DNA from 2 places in the Pseudoalteromonas luteoviolacea genome. Region 2 is predicted to be linked to the other one. Evidence: predicted binding sites of a transcription regulator. Region 2 holds the regulator's gene; the other holds the start of a gene.
What was found. Region 2 encodes MetJ, which represses methionine synthesis genes. Its sites were predicted from a motif close to TAGACGTCTAGACGTCTA; they were not measured.
Positions count from the first base shown of each region.

Region 1: the regulator MetJ is predicted to act here: its motif matches at 1,877-1,894, upstream of metK (methionine adenosyltransferase).

Region 1 is NZ_CP015411.1:1,295,253-1,304,120, reverse strand. Features, by position in the region: gene tkt (transketolase) at 1-1,735, opposite strand, end outside; gene metK (methionine adenosyltransferase) at 1,998-3,149, shown strand; gene S4054249_RS05700 (HDOD domain-containing protein) at 3,187-4,032, opposite strand; gene S4054249_RS05695 (CYTH and CHAD domain-containing protein) at 4,300-5,817, opposite strand; gene S4054249_RS05690 (TIGR04211 family SH3 domain-containing protein) at 6,159-6,782, shown strand; gene S4054249_RS05685 (hypothetical protein) at 6,823-7,152, opposite strand; gene S4054249_RS05680 (FKBP-type peptidyl-prolyl cis-trans isomerase) at 7,256-7,735, opposite strand; gene S4054249_RS05675 (Lon protease family protein) at 7,744-8,868, opposite strand, start outside.
Region 2 is NZ_CP015411.1:307,686-316,553, reverse strand. Features, by position in the region: gene metB (cystathionine gamma-synthase) at 1-1,091, opposite strand, end outside; gene metJ (met regulon transcriptional regulator MetJ) at 1,421-1,741, shown strand; gene S4054249_RS01325 (malic enzyme-like NAD(P)-binding protein) at 1,799-3,040, opposite strand; gene rpmE (50S ribosomal protein L31) at 3,666-3,881, opposite strand; gene priA (primosomal protein N') at 4,135-6,306, shown strand; gene S4054249_RS01310 (SPOR domain-containing protein) at 6,313-6,852, shown strand; gene hslV (ATP-dependent protease subunit HslV) at 6,928-7,446, shown strand; gene hslU (HslU--HslV peptidase ATPase subunit) at 7,458-8,786, shown strand; gene S4054249_RS01295 (gamma-butyrobetaine hydroxylase-like domain-containing protein) at 8,823-8,868, shown strand, end outside.

The sequences.
Region 1 (8,868 bases), 990 kb from region 2:
GAACTTTCTTACCTTCTTGACGTAATTGGAAGGCCGCCTCTACAGCTAACTGAACTTCTGAGCCTGTTGCGATCAGAATAACCTCTGGATTAGAATCACAACTTAAAATGTAGCCACCGCGTTTAATTGCTGCGACTTGCTCATCCGTACGAGGTTGTTGTTCAAGGCCTTGGCGAGTAAATACTAATGATGTTGGACCATCTTTACGCTCTACTGCTTGCTGCCAAGAAACTGCAGATTCAACCTGATCACATGGACGCCAGCTGACAAGATTAGGTGTCATACGCATATTGGCAAGCTGTTCTACAGGCTGGTGCGTTGGGCCATCTTCACCCAAACCAATAGAGTCATGAGTATAAACAAAAATACTCGGTTGCTTCATAAGTGCAGCCATACGTACAGCATTGCGTGCATACTCCATGAACATTAGGAAAGTCGCACCGTATGGGATAAAGCCCTTGTGTAAAGTAATACCGTTCATGATCGCAGACATGCCAAATTCACGTACACCGTAAAAAATGTAATTGCCTGACGCATCATCTGCTGTTAACCCTTTTGAACCCTCCCAAAGGGTTAAGTTTGAACCTGCAAGGTCCGCTGAACCACCCATAAACTCAGGTAAAATTGGACCAAATGCATTTAGTGCATTTTGTGATGCTTTACGCGTTGCTGGATTTGCTGGGTTAGCCTGCAATTGTGCAATGTATGATTCTGTTTGCTCAGTCCAGTTCGCAGGCAGTTCACCTTTAGTACGACGCTCAAATTCGGCCGCAAGTTCAGGGTAATGCATCTGGTATTCAGTGAACTTAACTAACCACTCGCTTTGGATCTGCTGCCCATGTGCCGCACCATCCCATTTAGCATATATATCTTCAGGGATTTCAAATGCATCATGTTTCCAACCAAGGAACTCACGTGCAGCTTTAATTTCATCATCACCTAGCGGGGCACCGTGACAATCATGGCTACCTGATTTATTCGGAGAACCATAACCAATCACTGTTTTACAACAAATAAGCGTTGGCTTGCCTGTTTCTGCACGCGCAGCGTCGATAGCCGCAGCAATTGCTTCACTGTCATGGCCATCAACAGCAGGGATTACGTGCCAACCATACGCTTCAAAGCGTTTTGGCGTATCGTCACTAAACCAACCTTCCACTTCACCATCAATTGAGATGCCATTGTCATCCCAAAACGCGATCAATTTACCTAGACCTAGTGTGCCTGCTAGAGAGCACGCCTCATGAGAAATACCTTCCATCAAACAGCCATCACCCAGAAATGCATAGGTGTAGTGATTAACAATATCGTATTCGTCACGGTTAAACTGAGCTGCTAATGCTTTTTCAGCGATAGCCATACCGACAGCATTAGTAATGCCTTGGCCTAGAGGACCCGTTGTTGTTTCAATACCTGGTGCATACCCATACTCAGGATGGCCTGGCGTTTTAGAGTGCATCTGACGAAAGTTTTTCAGATCATCAATAGATAACTCATAGCCACTCAAATGTAATAAAGAATAAATTAACATTGAGCCGTGGCCATTTGATAATACAAATCTGTCTCTATCTACCCACTCTGGGTTGTTTGGGTTGTGCTTTAAATAATCGCGCCAAAGTACCTCTGCGATGTCTGCCATGCCCATGGGTGCCCCTGGGTGGCCTGATTTAGCCTTTTGTACAGCGTCCATGGATAGAACGCGAATTGCGTTTGCAAGTTCTTTGCGAGATGGCATGGATTCTCCTACCTTTAAGTGTTTGCACGGGTGTTTTTAAAGGCCCATTCTTACCTAATAAAATTACCACTGCAATTAAAATCACAATAAAAGTTATAAATTCACATTGTTTTTAATGCATAAAATGCAAGTATTTAAAAATAGACGTCTAGGCGTAAAAAAACTATGCATACTTTTATGTTTTGGTTAGAATAACTCCCTAAATTATTCAAGCGCTGTTTTACGCATGTTCGCGAAGCGCACTATTTGTGAGTATATAATAATGGCGAAACACTTATTTACTTCAGAGTCAGTTTCTGAAGGCCATCCGGATAAAATTGCGGATCAAATTTCAGATGCAGTATTAGATGCAATTCTTGAGCAAGACCCTAAAGCACGTGTTGCGTGTGAGACCTATGTAAAAACAGGTATGGTCATGGTTGGTGGTGAAGTAACCACAAGTGCTTGGGTAGATATCGAAGAACTAACACGTAAAACAGTACGTGAAATTGGTTACACGCATTCAGATATGGGCTTTGATGCTGACTCTTGTGCAATCTTAAATACAATTGGTAAGCAATCACCTGATATTAACCAAGGTGTAGATCGCTCTCGTCCAGAAGATCAAGGTGCTGGTGACCAAGGTTTAATGTTTGGTTATGCATGTAACGAAACTGACGTTTTAATGCCTGCTCCAATTACCTATTCTCACCGTCTAGTACAGCGTCAAGCTCAAGTACGTAAAGACGGCACACTACCTTGGCTACGTCCAGATGCAAAATCTCAGGTGACTTTTGCTTATGAAAATGGCCAACCTGTTGGTATCGATGCGGTAGTGCTTTCTACTCAACACTGTGACTCAGTATCTCAGGATGATTTAGTAGAAGCTGTCATGGAAACCATCATTAAGCCAACACTACCAAAAGAACTAATCACTGAAGCCACTAAGTTTTTCATTAACCCAACTGGCCGTTTTGTAATTGGTGGCCCAATGGGTGACTGTGGTCTTACAGGTCGTAAAATCATCGTTGATACATACGGTGGTATGGCGAGACACGGTGGTGGTGCTTTCTCTGGTAAAGATCCATCTAAAGTTGACCGTTCAGCAGCTTATGCAGGTCGTTACGTGGCTAAGAACATCGTTGCCGCTGGTCTTGCAGACAAGTGTGAAATCCAAGTTTCTTACGCAATCGGTGTTGCAGAGCCAACGTCTATCAGCATTGATACATTTGGTACAGGCAAAGTTGAAGAGGCACGTTTGATCGAGCTTGTTCGTGAGCACTTCGACCTACGCCCATATGGCTTACTTACAATGCTTGACCTTGAGCGCCCAATTTACCAGCCAACTGCGGCATATGGTCACTTCGGTCGTGAAGAATTCCCATGGGAAAAAACAGACAAAGCTGAAGCACTTAAAGCAGCAGCTGGCGTATAATTGCCAAACTTATAAAAAGGCGCAATATGCGCCTTTTTTAACCTATCAAAAACTCTTCAACGTCCTCTTTTACATCGTTATAGTCATCATCGCTCAGATCTAAAGCGAGCATCACATCGTCTTTAAAAGCATGCCAATCAGCACAGCTTCTAAAATGCTTAATCTCAAAACAAAAATTCTCTGCAAGCTTCAGAGTGGCCATTATCTGCTTTTCTACACCAGAATCATTATCTTGAAAAAACACCGGATCATGATGTCGTAAAATAATTTGGCACACCCTTTTTGGCAAATGCCAAGAGCTCGCCAAATAGTACCCGACAACAGTATGGTTTGTCGGGTACTGTTGCGCTTCATATTCTATTAATGGGTGCTCTGGACGCTGCGCGGCACGCATCAGTACATCATGATAATCTTTAAAACGCATCGCCATTGCAGGGACCCCAGCATCATGAAAAAGACCTAGCAATTGCAAATCTTCAACTGGGATCGCTGAGTTTACTTTTTTCCCAATGAGCATAGCGACTTGCGAAATATCAGAGGCACTGTCCCAAAAACGCTGCAAAGAAATACAGCAGTCGTCTTGCTCAAAAGCACTTTTTAACAAATGCCCTGTAACAACCTGAGTAATACAGTTCATACCCAAAAACATTACAGCCTGCTTAATGTCTGTAACAGTTCTAGACATGCCATATGCAGGAGAGTTGATAACTTTCAATACTGCAGCAGATGTGGCTACATCTTCTGTAATAATCGCAGCCACACGATTTAATTCAGGTTCATCTCTATTTAGTTCATCTTGTAGACTTTGTAAGATTTCGGGCTTGGCAGGTAAGCTAAACCCTGACCTTAAATCTGCTAAAACTTTGTCATCAATTTCTATCATAGGTCACCTATATGGCGGCTTTGATTTTAGTGTAGTAGATGAACTTTGACCTGTCGCGACTATTTAGTAATGTCTAATAGTTACCTATTTAGATAAGATTGAATAGCATTATATTAGTAATTAGGGGCGCAAGATTCTCGGTGGGAAGCAAATACTAAGAGGCAACAGCGCTCGAAAGTATATTTTTTACCGGCTGAATTTTAGTTTATATATATAGACCTAGGACGCTAAAAAGTGCCCTAGATTCAGTATTATGAAGCCCAGTTCTTACCAATAAGGCTCACAATTAATTGATGCGTCTCGACTCTGATCCATTGCACTGATCAAAAAATCCGACTTTTGCTGTAACCAAACCAAAATTTCAGACAGTGGTTGAGCTTCTTGCCCTTCACAGAGCTGCTGTAAATAATGCAATGTTTCCAGTTCATAAATACCAGCGAGAATGTCCATCCAAGGCGCTCTAAAGCTCAGCCTTAGCTCTTCATCAAATAGCCCACCTAAACAGCTACCACTCAGTAACATCTCTTCAATACTTGAACGTGTTTGAACATACTGCTCGAGAGACATGGCGCTTTTCTCAGGAAAAATAGATTTAAGCTTTTTCCACTCTAAATCGAACGTTTTTTTGGCCATCGAACGGACACTGCTCTGCGCCGATTTTATTGCATTTTGATCCCACTGCTGTCGCCAACTTTTTTCCATTAACCAACGAGTCAATGACAATAATAGCTTGTTATATCGCGGACAGTGGAACAGATCTTCTAAATCCGTTTTGGTCGGCTGAACACTTTTCAGGTCATTAATCACTTGAGACAGCTCTGGTGCACCATGAATGCGTTTGTAGTAAGCATGTCTTTTAGATGTGTACGTCTTTAAATAGATGGCACTCTCTACCCAATCAAGCTCCCCTAACAACCACTTTAGTTCTTTGCGTAGGCTATCCGTAGTTTCTCTTGCAACAAACTCTTCGAATAACCAAAAAGCATGCTTAATTAAACGGACTCCATCTATGATACGTTTTAAAGTTTTTAAGCTTGGCTCATTGACATAACATTGCTCATGTTTTTGAACCAGTGCAATTGCGTAGTTAATGGTTTTTATAAACGCTTGCTCTTGATTCATATCGCTAGATAACGGTACAAACCCGATTTCTTTGTTCGCTTGTAACGGCTTATCATCCGCTAAACGGTACCCTCTGGCAGCTTTAGAGTAATACCCTAGCCTTAGTCCGACCTGTGCGACCAGTTGCTCTGCCAATAAAAATAAATCAACGCGCTCTCCTTCTACCAGCTCTATCTCTAGTTCAGAAATCGCTTCAGACTTACCGCTGGCCGATACTTCGCCTTTATCCAATACCACTTCAATTAAACTGCCCGATTCGGTTTCTATCAGCCAGGTTCTTCTGATGAAATTTGTGCTAAATATCGGAAATAAGTTTTCGGCAATTGACTCTAGTCGCATTCCAATTGGCCAAATGCTTGCATCAAAAGCAAAAATATCTGGTTTTCTTGTTTTTAATGGTAAATTGTATTCTGGGCGTTGATGAAGACCCCCTAGTACCTCACCAGAAAGCTTGATTGTCTGCTCACAGTCATCGTCTTGACAACGTGTGCGAAGCCCTATATCTAACGCCCTTAATTCTCTACTAGGCGTATCATAATATGCATTTTCTAAATTTTTTGCCGGCTTGTTATTAACCCGCTTTGCAAACTGAGTGATCAATGCTGGAATAAGCGGAACTTCGTTGTCTGAAACCAAAAACTTCAGTTCTATTTCAGTGTCCATTAGGAGGTAGGTTACCTTTGTAATATGAGAACGTTCAAAATATACAAAGACACCTAATTTTGCAATCTTTTCCCACAAACAAAGGGTAAATGAATGCAAATTGCATTAAGTTGCATACTTAACAACTGACTTCCATAACCGCGACAACGGCCACCAATACAGTGCTATTTACACTATTTCGGAACACATATCACCACGAGTTTGAAACAAGATAACCTTTACTGCAATGCACATAAAGAAATAAAAAAACATGATCACACCTTAATCCCTTGCCAAGCGCTTTTTAAAGCCATACTATTTTCATAAATTCATATAAACCTTAAAAAAATAAGGGCTCGAGAATGATCAAACGCCTCGTATTGCCACTTTTGTTTGTTTTTGCTCCTATTGCACTTCATGCAGAGGAAGACAATCTGGACGCCCCACAAGAACAAACGGCGCAACAAAATACACCTAATGGTTTTATTGTTGATAACCTCTACTTATTTATGCATTCAGGCCCTGGGAAAAACTATCGAATTCTAGGCTCCGTTGAAGCAGGCACCCCTGTACAAATAACCAACGAGCAAGAAAATAATTTTGTGCGGATCATAGATAACAAAAATAGAAGCGGTTGGGTTGAATCACAATTCGTCACTGCAGAAACTGGATTAAAGCAGCAAGTTAATCAATTGAATGAGTCGCTTGCAGAAGCTGAGCGTCAACTTGACGGCCTAAAAGCATCAGTCCCCAATTTACAGAACGATTATGCATTATTGGAGTCTCAAAATATTGAATTACAAGCCACGATTCAAGATCTGAACATTCAACTGCAGCAGCAAACCGAGTCAAACCAAAATCAAGTCAAAGAAGAACAGCATAAGCTGCTCACCTATGGGGGAGGAATTGCTTTGTCTGGATTAATCTTAGGTGTTTTATTGACTTTATTTTTATCACGTAGAAAAAGATATGACGGCTGGAGTTAAATAATAAAAAACCCACTTTGTTAAACAAAGTGGGTTGGTTTTAAACATCTAACACCATGATAGATAAAAAGAGTACGCAGCCAAAAGAAAAAAACAATGCCCCAACATCGGCTGCAAACAATTCAAACATATGGTTTTTAAGCTTTGAATCGCCTAGGCTGTTGATTTTCCCAACAGAAGAACATTCAGCCAGATTGTATTCGAATGATGCTTGTTTACCAATATCAAACCTATCTAGTGATAATTCATGGTATATGCGGGGGTAAGCAGAGCTCAAGTAGCGTTCAATTGTCTTTAGTTTATTGATACTTAATTTTCTGCAAAGTAACGCCCCACCAAAACTAACGATTATCAGAAACAGATATGTCAAGTATCACCTCCTTGCCATGACGATACCTGTACCCATTTAAATCACATACAAAAAAAATTGCAAGTTAAAATTAACAAATACACAACACTATGTGTGTTGAGCTCTATTGAATACTGAGTAGCTCCACCTCAAAAATTAATAGAGAACCTGCACTGATTTTACCCGCTGACTTATTTCCATACCCTAGGTCAGGATGGATATAAAGCTTAAATTTGTCACCTTCTACCATCAGCTGTAGCGCTTCTTTCCACCCTTCTATCACCTGCTGAGGGGTAAAGTTTATTGCTTGACCGCGATCAACAGAACTATCAAAAACCACTCCACTGAGTAAAGTTCCATGGTAATGCACACGCACACTGTTTTTGATCGTAGGAAAGACAGTCCCGTCTCCTTTTTCTAATATTTCATACTGCAAACCACTCTGAGTCGTTATCACCCCATCCTTCTGAGCATTTGAGGCTAGAAACGCTTCCGCATCATGTCGATTAATTTGCGCAATTTGTTTTTGTTTCTGGTTACCATTGTAAATAAACCAAGCCAGTCCGAGGGCTAAAATGGTCACTACGATACTTGTTACGGACATATCTATTCCTACTCCGTGTCTTCTGATGTTTCTTTTTCTTCACCATTTACAACTTGTGCGATTTGCTCAAGTCGTTTTAGTGCTAATTGATTGATTGTACCTTGCGGATATATCTCATTATTGGTCGCCTTTCCAGCTGGAACATCCATCAGAAGTTCAAGAGCTTCATCAACACTCTTTACTGCATACAAATGAAACTTCTTTTTTTCAATAGCTTGAACCACATCGTCTGCTAGCACTAAATTTATCAAATTTGAGTGTGGGATAATAACTCCCTGCTTGCCTGTAAGACCACGCATTTTACAGAGCTTAAAAAAGCCCTCTACTTTTTCATTTACGCCACCGACAGCTTGAACTTCACCATGTTGGTTAATAGAACCGGTTAACGCCAGAGATTGCGCTATCGGCAATTGCGTAATGGCAGAAATCAAACCGCATAACTCGGCTAAAGACGCACTATCACCATCTATATATCCATAGCTTTGTTCAATGGCGATATTCGCGCTCAAAGTTAAACTAAATTGCTGCGCATATTTATTTCCCAAATAGCCTGTAAGCAACATAACACCTTTGGAGTGAATAGATTTTCCTAGTTCAGCTTCTCGCTCGACATCAATAACACCATCTGAGCCTGCGTATACTGTTGCTGTTATTCTCGCAGGCGTCCCAAAAGCAGTATCACCGATATGTAAAACCGTTAAACCATTCACTTTGCCTACAGCTTCTCCTTGAGTCGCAATAAGCGTATGCCCTTCTTCGATATCACTGAGCATATTTTCGCTAAGCTGACCGGTGCGATATTGCTTACCTATCAGGGCTTCATTGATATGATGCTCATCGATGGTCTCTTCATTATCTTGCCTTGCATAATAACTAGCTTCAGCAACAAGCTCTAAAACGTCCGCAAAACGCGCTGATAACTTGCTTCTATGTTCCGCTTGACGATAGCTAAATTTTAATAGTCGAACTAAGCCTTCAGCCGTCAATCCGCAGTTTAGTGTTTGTTCACAATATTCCTGTACTTTGCTGACAAATTGATATTGAAGCCTGTCACTAGAGGGCAAGTAATAGTCAAAATCAGCTAATACACGGAACAACTCACCAAATTCCTCATCGTACTCACTGATCGTGTA
Region 2 (8,868 bases):
ACCGAAATGCGGATCAACGTATCTCCTACGCCAGCTTCAAGGCGTGCTTTAGGCTCCATACCTGCATGAGTCATTGTTGCTGGGTGACAGATCAAGCTCTCGACCCCACCTAAAGATTCTGCGAGAGAAAACTGAGATAGAGAGGTTAAAAATGTCGCAGAATCTTTGAGAGTCCCTTTAATATCAAAACTCACCATGCCACCAAAACCATGTTGCTGCTTTTTCGCAAGCTCATGTTGAGGATGGGATGCAAGTCCTGGGTAATATACTTGTTCAACGTAAGGTGAGGCTTCTAAATACTGTGCAATCGCTAACGCATTTTGTTCATGTTGTTTTAAGCGTACTTTTAACGTTCTCAAGCCTCGTAGAGTTAAGTAACTATCAAAAGGGGAACCTGTGATGCCAATATTATTCGCCCACCAAGCAAGCTCATCTCCAAGCTCCTGAGTGCGCGCGATCACAGCTCCGCCAACAACATCTGAGTGACCGTTGATAAATTTAGTGGTTGAATGCACAACGATGTCTACCCCAAATGCAATTGGATTTTGTAATGCAGGAGATAAAAATGTATTGTCTGCCGCAACCAAAGCACCACAGCCATGCGCAGCTTGAACCACGGCTTCAATATCTGTTAAGCGTAAAATTGGATTACTAGGTGTTTCTATCCATACAATCTTAGGCGCAATCTCTGCGATCTGCTTAATACTCTCTGGCTGTGTTAAATCAAGCACTTTGACTTTCAGCAAGCCGCGCTTTTCCAAAGAGGTAAACAAGCGATAACTACCGCCATAGCAGTCATGTGGAATGACCAAGGTATCATCGTGATTTAATAACTGTGTAACTAGGTGAACCGCAGCCATGCCCGTTGCTGTAATTATGCCTTTTTCCCCACCCTCAAGCTGAGTGAGTGTATCGGCCAATATATCTCGGTTTGGGTTACCACTACGGCCATAATCATAATCTCGCTTCTTATCAAAATCAGCAAAAGAATAGGTCGTTGAAAGATAAAGAGGAGGCACAACTGCACCATGATGCTTATCTGCATCAATGCCATTTCTTACGGCAATCGTTGACTTTTTACTTTGGCTCATAGCTCACCTAGATACTTGGATGTTTAGACGTCTAAAAGGTTAGATGAACAATTGAAAGATGTCAAAACATTTATACTTCTATATGGCCAAATAACTAGTATTTGACTATCTTATTCAAACCGATAAAATTTCGCCACGAAAGCGATAAAGGATGCCAATAAGACTGAATCTTTGACCAAATATGGCAAAAGACCGAGTATTCTGCCAATTTCCTGTACAATCTGCGTCTATTTATAGGGTGCAAGGTACAAACCGTCTGCAGCACACTCAGCACGCAAAAATACAGTCTTATTTGCATTCAAGGTAAACACTGAGGCAAGTACACAATTATGGCTAAATGGAACGGTGAATATGTTCACCCTTATGCAGAACACGGTAAAAAATCAGAACAAGTGAAAAAAATCACGGTTTCAATTCCTCTGAACGTATTAAAAGTACTCACAGATGAAAGGACTCGTAGACAGGTCAATAACCTGCGCCATGCGACAAACAGCGAACTATTGTGTGAAGCTTTTTTACATGCCTTCACTGGACAACCGTTGCCCAACGATGAAGACTTGAGAAAAGATAACCCAGAAAAGATCCCGGCAGAAGTACGCGATATAATGGAAAAGATGGGATTAGATATCCCAGAAATAAACGAAGACTAACGCATCGTTCAAGCCAAAAAAAGCCTCACTATTGTGAGGCTTTTTAGTTTTAAAAGCTTACGCCATGTAATTCTCTGGCATATCAATTTGCGCAACGCCCGAGTCAATTGCTGCTTGTGCAACCGCTTTCGCGATGCGTGGCAATAGACGAGGGTCCATCGGTTTTGGAATAATATACTCAGAGCCAAACTCTAGACTTTCGACTTCAGCAGCAACCAGTACTTCTTGAGGCACAGGCTCTTTCGCAATGCTACGGATAGCTTCTACAGCGGCAATTTTCATTTCATCATTAATGGCTGTGGCGCGAACATCAAGTGCGCCACGGAAAATAAACGGGAAACACAGCACATTATTAACCTGATTAGGATAATCAGAACGACCCGTTGCCATGATTAAGTCATCACGAGCACCATGCGCGACTTCAGGACTGATCTCAGGATCTGGGTTCGAGCATGCGAACACCACAGGCTTATCAGCCATCAATTTAAGATCTTCAGGTGATAGTAAATCTGGACCAGATACACCAACAAACACATCAGCTTCTGCGATCACGTCTTGCAGCGTACGCTTGTCCGTATTGTTCGCAAATAATGTTTTGTATTCATTCAAATCATCACGACGCGTATGGATCACACCTTTACGATCTAGCATATAAATGTGCTCACGCTGAGCGCCGCACTTAATTAGCAGCTCCATACATGCAATCGCAGCAGCACCGGCACCCAAACAAACAATAATTGCTTCTTTGATGTCTTTACCTTGGATCTCCAACGCGTTCAACATACCAGCCGCTGTTACAATCGCTGTACCATGTTGGTCATCATGGAAAACAGGCACATCACAGCGCTCAATCAAGGCTTTTTCAATCTCAAAACACTCTGGTGCTTTAATATCTTCCAAGTTGATGCCACCAAACGTGTCTGCGATATTTGCAACCGTATTGATGAAGTCTTCAGTTGTATTGTGCTTTACTTCAATATCGATAGAGTCTAAACCCGCAAAGCGCTTAAATAAAAGGGCTTTACCTTCCATAACTGGTTTAGAAGCCAATGGGCCTAAGTTACCCAGACCTAAAATAGCAGTACCATTACTGATAACAGCTACCATATTACCTTTACCTGTATAACGATAGGCGTTGGTAGGATCTGCGGCAATTTCACGTACAGGTTCTGCAACACCTGGACTATATGCTAATGCAAGATCTTTAACTGATTCAGCTGGCTTTGTCAGCTCGATACTGATTTTACCTGGGACGGGGTGAGCGTGGTAATGTAATGCTTTTTCACGTAAATCTGACATGACGCGATTTTTTCCTACGAGAAGTTAAAAGTGAGAGTGAGATAAAAATTCGCTAACTGCTTTCAACAATACCTTTTTTGAAAATTAATTCAAGCACTATCAGGTCTATCCTGTTAGCCGATATTTTTTGTAATTTAGCGACTTTTAAGCCACTTTTCATCAATATTTACTGCTATAAATTAACGCTTATACAAATTACCTTTGGCCATTACAGGTTAATTTATATGCAAAAAGTCCATTTTTGATACACAACAATCATCTTTAAATAAATAAACCACTTTTACTGTAAGATAAAAGCATTTAGTGACATTTAAATGAATTTATAAAAACTTAATGACAAAGTTTTATAGCATAACTATTCAAAACAAAGATAAATTTAAACACTCAACTCATGCTAAACCATTCACAATGCGATGGGCCACACTCAATGGATTATTATCAATGCAGGCTGCATCGCTAACTATGCTATAAAACAAATATGGCAACTTTTTAATACAATACCAAATTGCAAATGATTTTTATTGGTGGGAGATTAGACTTGCGATATGAAATATGTGGTGAAAAACATCCTTACGGGCACAAAAAAAGCACCCATAGGTGCTTTCTATTATCAACTAAGTCGAAATTAACGCTTAGCAGATAATGCGCCAAAGCGCTTGTTGAAGCGATCAACACGACCACCAGTATCAAGAATCTTCTGCTTACCAGTGTAGAATGGGTGACACTCAGAACATACGTCTAGGTGAATGTCTTTACAAAGTGTTGAACGCGTCTCAAATTTGTTACCACAAGAACAAGTTGCTGAGATCGTCTCGTACTTAGGATGAATACCGTCTTTCATAGGAAACCTCTAGTTAAGGCCGTATCGCTCTCCAAACCCGAAGTTTGGCACCATACGTCGTTATACAAATAAATTGGACGCGTATTTTAGGTCTTTCATGCTCAAACTACAAGCAATAAATTAGTAATCCATTAGATTTTTATTATTCCTGTTTACTGCTGGCAATTTACACTCACAAGCACGGGGTGATGAGGTATACTCACCCCACTTCACATTTATACTTTACGCAATAGGCGGATCACTTGGAGCACACATGCCATTTGCAGCTGTCGCAATAAAAGTTCCTTTACACAAAACATTTGATTACACCTACCATGCATCTATGTCGCCTTGTGTGGGGGGCCGTGTTTGGGTCAAGTTTGCCAATCGACGCTGCGTAGCTGTTGTCACAGAGTTGAAGACTCACAGTGATGTACCTGAAGATAAAATAAAGCCAATCGATGACATCATCGATGAGAGCCCTATTTTAGATGGTGCGCACTTGAGCTTTTTACAATTTATCAGTCACTATTATTGTTACCCTTTCGGTGAAACTTTATTTACCGCACTACCTGGCGCACTTCGAGATGGTCAAGATGCTGATAAGACTCAAGTGCCTATGCTCACTTTAACAGATGAAGGGCGAGTCATCTCTCAACTGCGGGCTAAAAAGCAATTAGCCTTAATTGAGCAGTTACGCACCGCAGGCGATGCCACACATACGGAACTAAAAACCCTAGGTTTTACACAAGCACAAATAAAAGGCTTGCTAGAAAAGCAGTTGATCCGCGAAGAGTTACGCGCTGATACCTCATGGCAACATGAAGCGTTATCAGTGGGCAGCAAGCCAATTTTAAATGAAGAGCAAGCGACAGCATGCAGCGCCATTAATCATACTCAGGGGTTTCGCACTTTTTTAATTGAAGGCGTGACGGGTAGCGGCAAAACCGAAGTCTACTTGCAATGTCTGGAAAAAGTGCTCAGTGCAGGACAGCAAGCACTCGTACTCGTGCCAGAGATTGGCCTTACCCCACAAACAGTCAATCGATTTAAGCAACGCTTTCCTGGGCTTCCAATTGATCTGTGGCACTCAAATTTAACCGATAATGAGCGCCTTCACACATGGCGTAGAGCGCAACAAGCCACTACCGCACTGGTCATCGGAACACGCTCTAGTATTTTCTTACCATTTAAGTCTCTGGCAATGATCATCGTAGATGAAGAGCATGATCATTCATTCAAACAACAGGATAGTTTGAGGTACCATGCACGTGATTTGGCCGCTTACCGAGCACATCAATCCCAGTGCCCATTACTCTTAGGCACCGCTACTCCGGCTCTTGAAACCTTAAAAAAGGCATTAGACAATAAATTTCAATTGCTCACGCTCAGCAAGCGTGCACAAACCAGTCAGGACAATCAATTTTTATTGGTTGATATGAAAGCGCAGCAGACACAAGGCGGCTTCGCAAGTACCAGCTTGAAAGCCATAGAGCGCACCCTATCTATGGGTAAGCAAGCGATGGTCTTTCTTAACCGCCGGGGGTTTGCGCCCACGCTAATCTGCCATGAATGCGGCTGGCTAAGTGATTGTCAGCATTGCAGCACCAGCGCGACTTATCATAAAACCATGCAGCGTTTGGTATGCCATCACTGCGGCGAACAGCAGTATGTCCCCCATCAGTGTCCTGATTGTGGAAGCACACAAATTATGCCAACAGGACTTGGCACTGAGCAGCTAGAAGAATTTGTCACGTCACATTTTCCCGACGTGCCCGTCAGCCGTATTGATCGAGACTCCACACGCCGAAAAGGCAGCTTAGAAAGTGCACTTGAAAAAATTCATCAAGGCGGCGCTCAAGTCTTAATTGGCACACAGATGTTAGCTAAAGGCCACCACTTCCCCGATGTCGCTCTGGTGGTCATTTTAGATGTTGATAGTGGTCTATACTCCAGTGACTTTAGAGCAACTGAACATATGGCACAGCTGATCACTCAAGTCGCAGGGCGGGCTGGTCGAAGCGGTGAGGCAGGAACTGTGATTTTACAAACTCATTTTCCTGAACATCCACTGCTGCAAGACTTAGTAAATAATGGCTATCAAGACTTCGCTCGCTATGCCCTCACAGAGCGACACGAGGCCATGCTGCCACCTTATACTCACTTGGCGCTCATCAGGGCAGAAGCCACTTCTGCAAATTTGGTCATGACATTTTTATCTGATCTGGTTCCTGCACAACCATTCTCTGGTATACAATTGCTGGGACCGATCCCGGCGCCGATGGAGCGCCTTGCAGGAAAGTATCGCTATCAATTACATATACAAGCAACACAACGTAATGTTTTGCATCAGTATCTCACGCAATTAAAGGAATATATAAGCAGCCACAAGCTTGCAACACGCGTGCGTTGGAATATTGATGTTGATCCTATGGACACCTACTAAACAGTTATGGCACAACACGATTATATAAATAAAACGCCCAGAAAAAAGGGCCAAAAAAAACAGCAGCCTAAAGCACAAAAACCTTTTCCAAAAGTCCTCGCGGCTTTTGCAATACTATTGATTGGGGGGTTTGGCTATGGACTGTGGTTTATCAAAGAACATGCAGATCCCGCCAAAGTAGAACAGGCTCAGACCCCCACAGAGCCTACCGCGGTAGTCGAAGAAAAGAAAGAGTTACCACGCCCACCTACGTTTATCAATGATATGAAAACAGCGCAAGTAGAAGCTGAGGTTAAGGTCATTAAATCAAGAGGCCCTTTCCAAATGCAATGTGGTTCATTTCGAACTTATGAACAGGCAGAAAAACGTAAGGCGCGTATCGCGTTTGCAGGCTTGATATCGGAAATCCGTCGTACTGAGGGGAGTAATGGTGTCTGGTATCGTGTCCGTTTAGGGCCTTATGAGAAAAAACGTGAAGCTGAAAGCGACAAGAACAGATTACAACGCATCAAAATCGTTGATTGCGGAATTTGGGGCTGGACTTGAAATTAGCCCAGCTGCCCTCATCTATGCATTTATTGATATAATTATCCGAGGCAAAGGCCTCTTTTAAGGAATACTATGACTACTATCGTAAGTGTTCGTCGCGATGACAAAGTGGTTATCGGCGGTGACGGCCAAGTGTCTCTTGGCAATACGGTGATGAAAGGCAATGCAAAAAAAGTGCGTCGTCTTTATAACGGTAAAGTGCTGGCAGGTTTTGCTGGCGGTACTGCCGATGCATTTACACTATTTGAGCGTTTCGAAACAAAACTAGAAATGCACCAAGGACACCTTACACGCGCAGCTGTCGAAATGGCCAAAGACTGGCGAACGGATCGCGCATTGAGAAAACTAGAAGCACTCCTTGCCGTTGCAGATGAGACTGCATCTTTGATTATCACTGGTAATGGTGATGTTGTGCAGCCAGAGCACGACCTAATCGCAATTGGTAGCGGCGGTAATTTTGCGCAAGCAGCAGCTACTGCACTGATTGAAAATACCGATTTAAGTGCACGCGAAATCGTCGAGAAAAGCTTGAAGATTGCCGGTGATATCTGTGTATTCACCAACAACTTCCAGACCATCGAAGAATTGTAATAGGAAAATCCATGACAGCAATGACACCGAGAGAAATCGTTCATGAGCTAGACCAACATATCATTGGTCAAGACAAGGCTAAAAAAGCAGTGGCCATCGCACTTCGTAACCGCTGGCGTCGCATGCAACTTAATGACGATCTTCGCGCTGAAGTCACCCCAAAAAACATTCTAATGATTGGTCCAACGGGTGTTGGTAAAACCGAGATCGCACGTCGTCTTGCCAAGCTGGCTAACGCGCCATTTATCAAAGTGGAAGCAACCAAATTCACCGAAGTGGGTTACGTCGGCAAAGAAGTTGAAACCATTATCCGCGATTTAGTAGAAGTGTCATTTAAAATGACCCGCGAACAGCAAACTAAAAAGCATAAACACAGTGCAGAAGAAGCGGCTGAAGAGCGTATTCTTGATGCTCTATTGCCACCAGCAAAAGACGCTTGGGGCGAAGCACAGCCAGCTGAAAACAGTTCAACTCGCCAAGTGTTCCGTAAAAAGCTGCGTGAAGGCCAGTTAGACGATAAAGAAATTGAGATAGACATCGCTGAGACATCGCCGCAAGTAGAGATCATGGCGCCTCCTGGTATGGAAGAAATGACCAACCAGCTACAAGGCATGTTCCAAAACTTATCTGGTGATAAGAAAAAGAATCGCAAACTGAAAATCAAAGAAGCTTTCAAGTTACTCATTGAAGAAGAAGCTGCCAAGCTGGTTAACCCTGAAGAGCTAAAAGAACAAGCCATCTTTGCTGTGGAACAAAACGGCATTGTATTTGTTGATGAAATTGACAAAATCTGTAAGCGTGGTGAAGCGTCAGGTCCAGATGTCAGCCGTGAAGGCGTACAACGTGATTTACTGCCTTTAATTGAAGGCTCAACGGTCAGTACCAAACACGGTATGGTGAAAACCGATCACATCTTGTTTATTGCGTCAGGCGCATTCCAAATGGCGAAGCCATCGGATCTTATTCCTGAATTGCAGGGCCGCTTGCCGATCCGTGTAGAGCTAGAAGCACTCACCGCAAAAGACTTTAAACGCATTCTGACAGAGCCGCATGCTTCACTGACTGAGCAGCAACAGGCCTTGTTAAAAACAGAGCAAGTGTCTGTCGACTTTACTGATGATGCCATCGAACGCATTGCAGAAGCCGCATGGCAGGTGAATGAAAAGACAGAAAACATCGGTGCTAGACGTCTTCACACTGTGATGGAAAAGCTGATGGAAGAAATTTCTTTCGACGCGTCAGAGAAATCAGGTCAAGCACTGACGATTGATGCTCAATACGTTGAACAGCATTTAGATATGCTGGTTAAAGATGAAGACCTTAGTCGCTTCATCCTATAATTTGGAGACAGGGCCAGCTAAGCTGGCCCCATTTTTATGTATCAAGTAACCAAGCTCCACTATCACCGCCAGAGCAAACTGC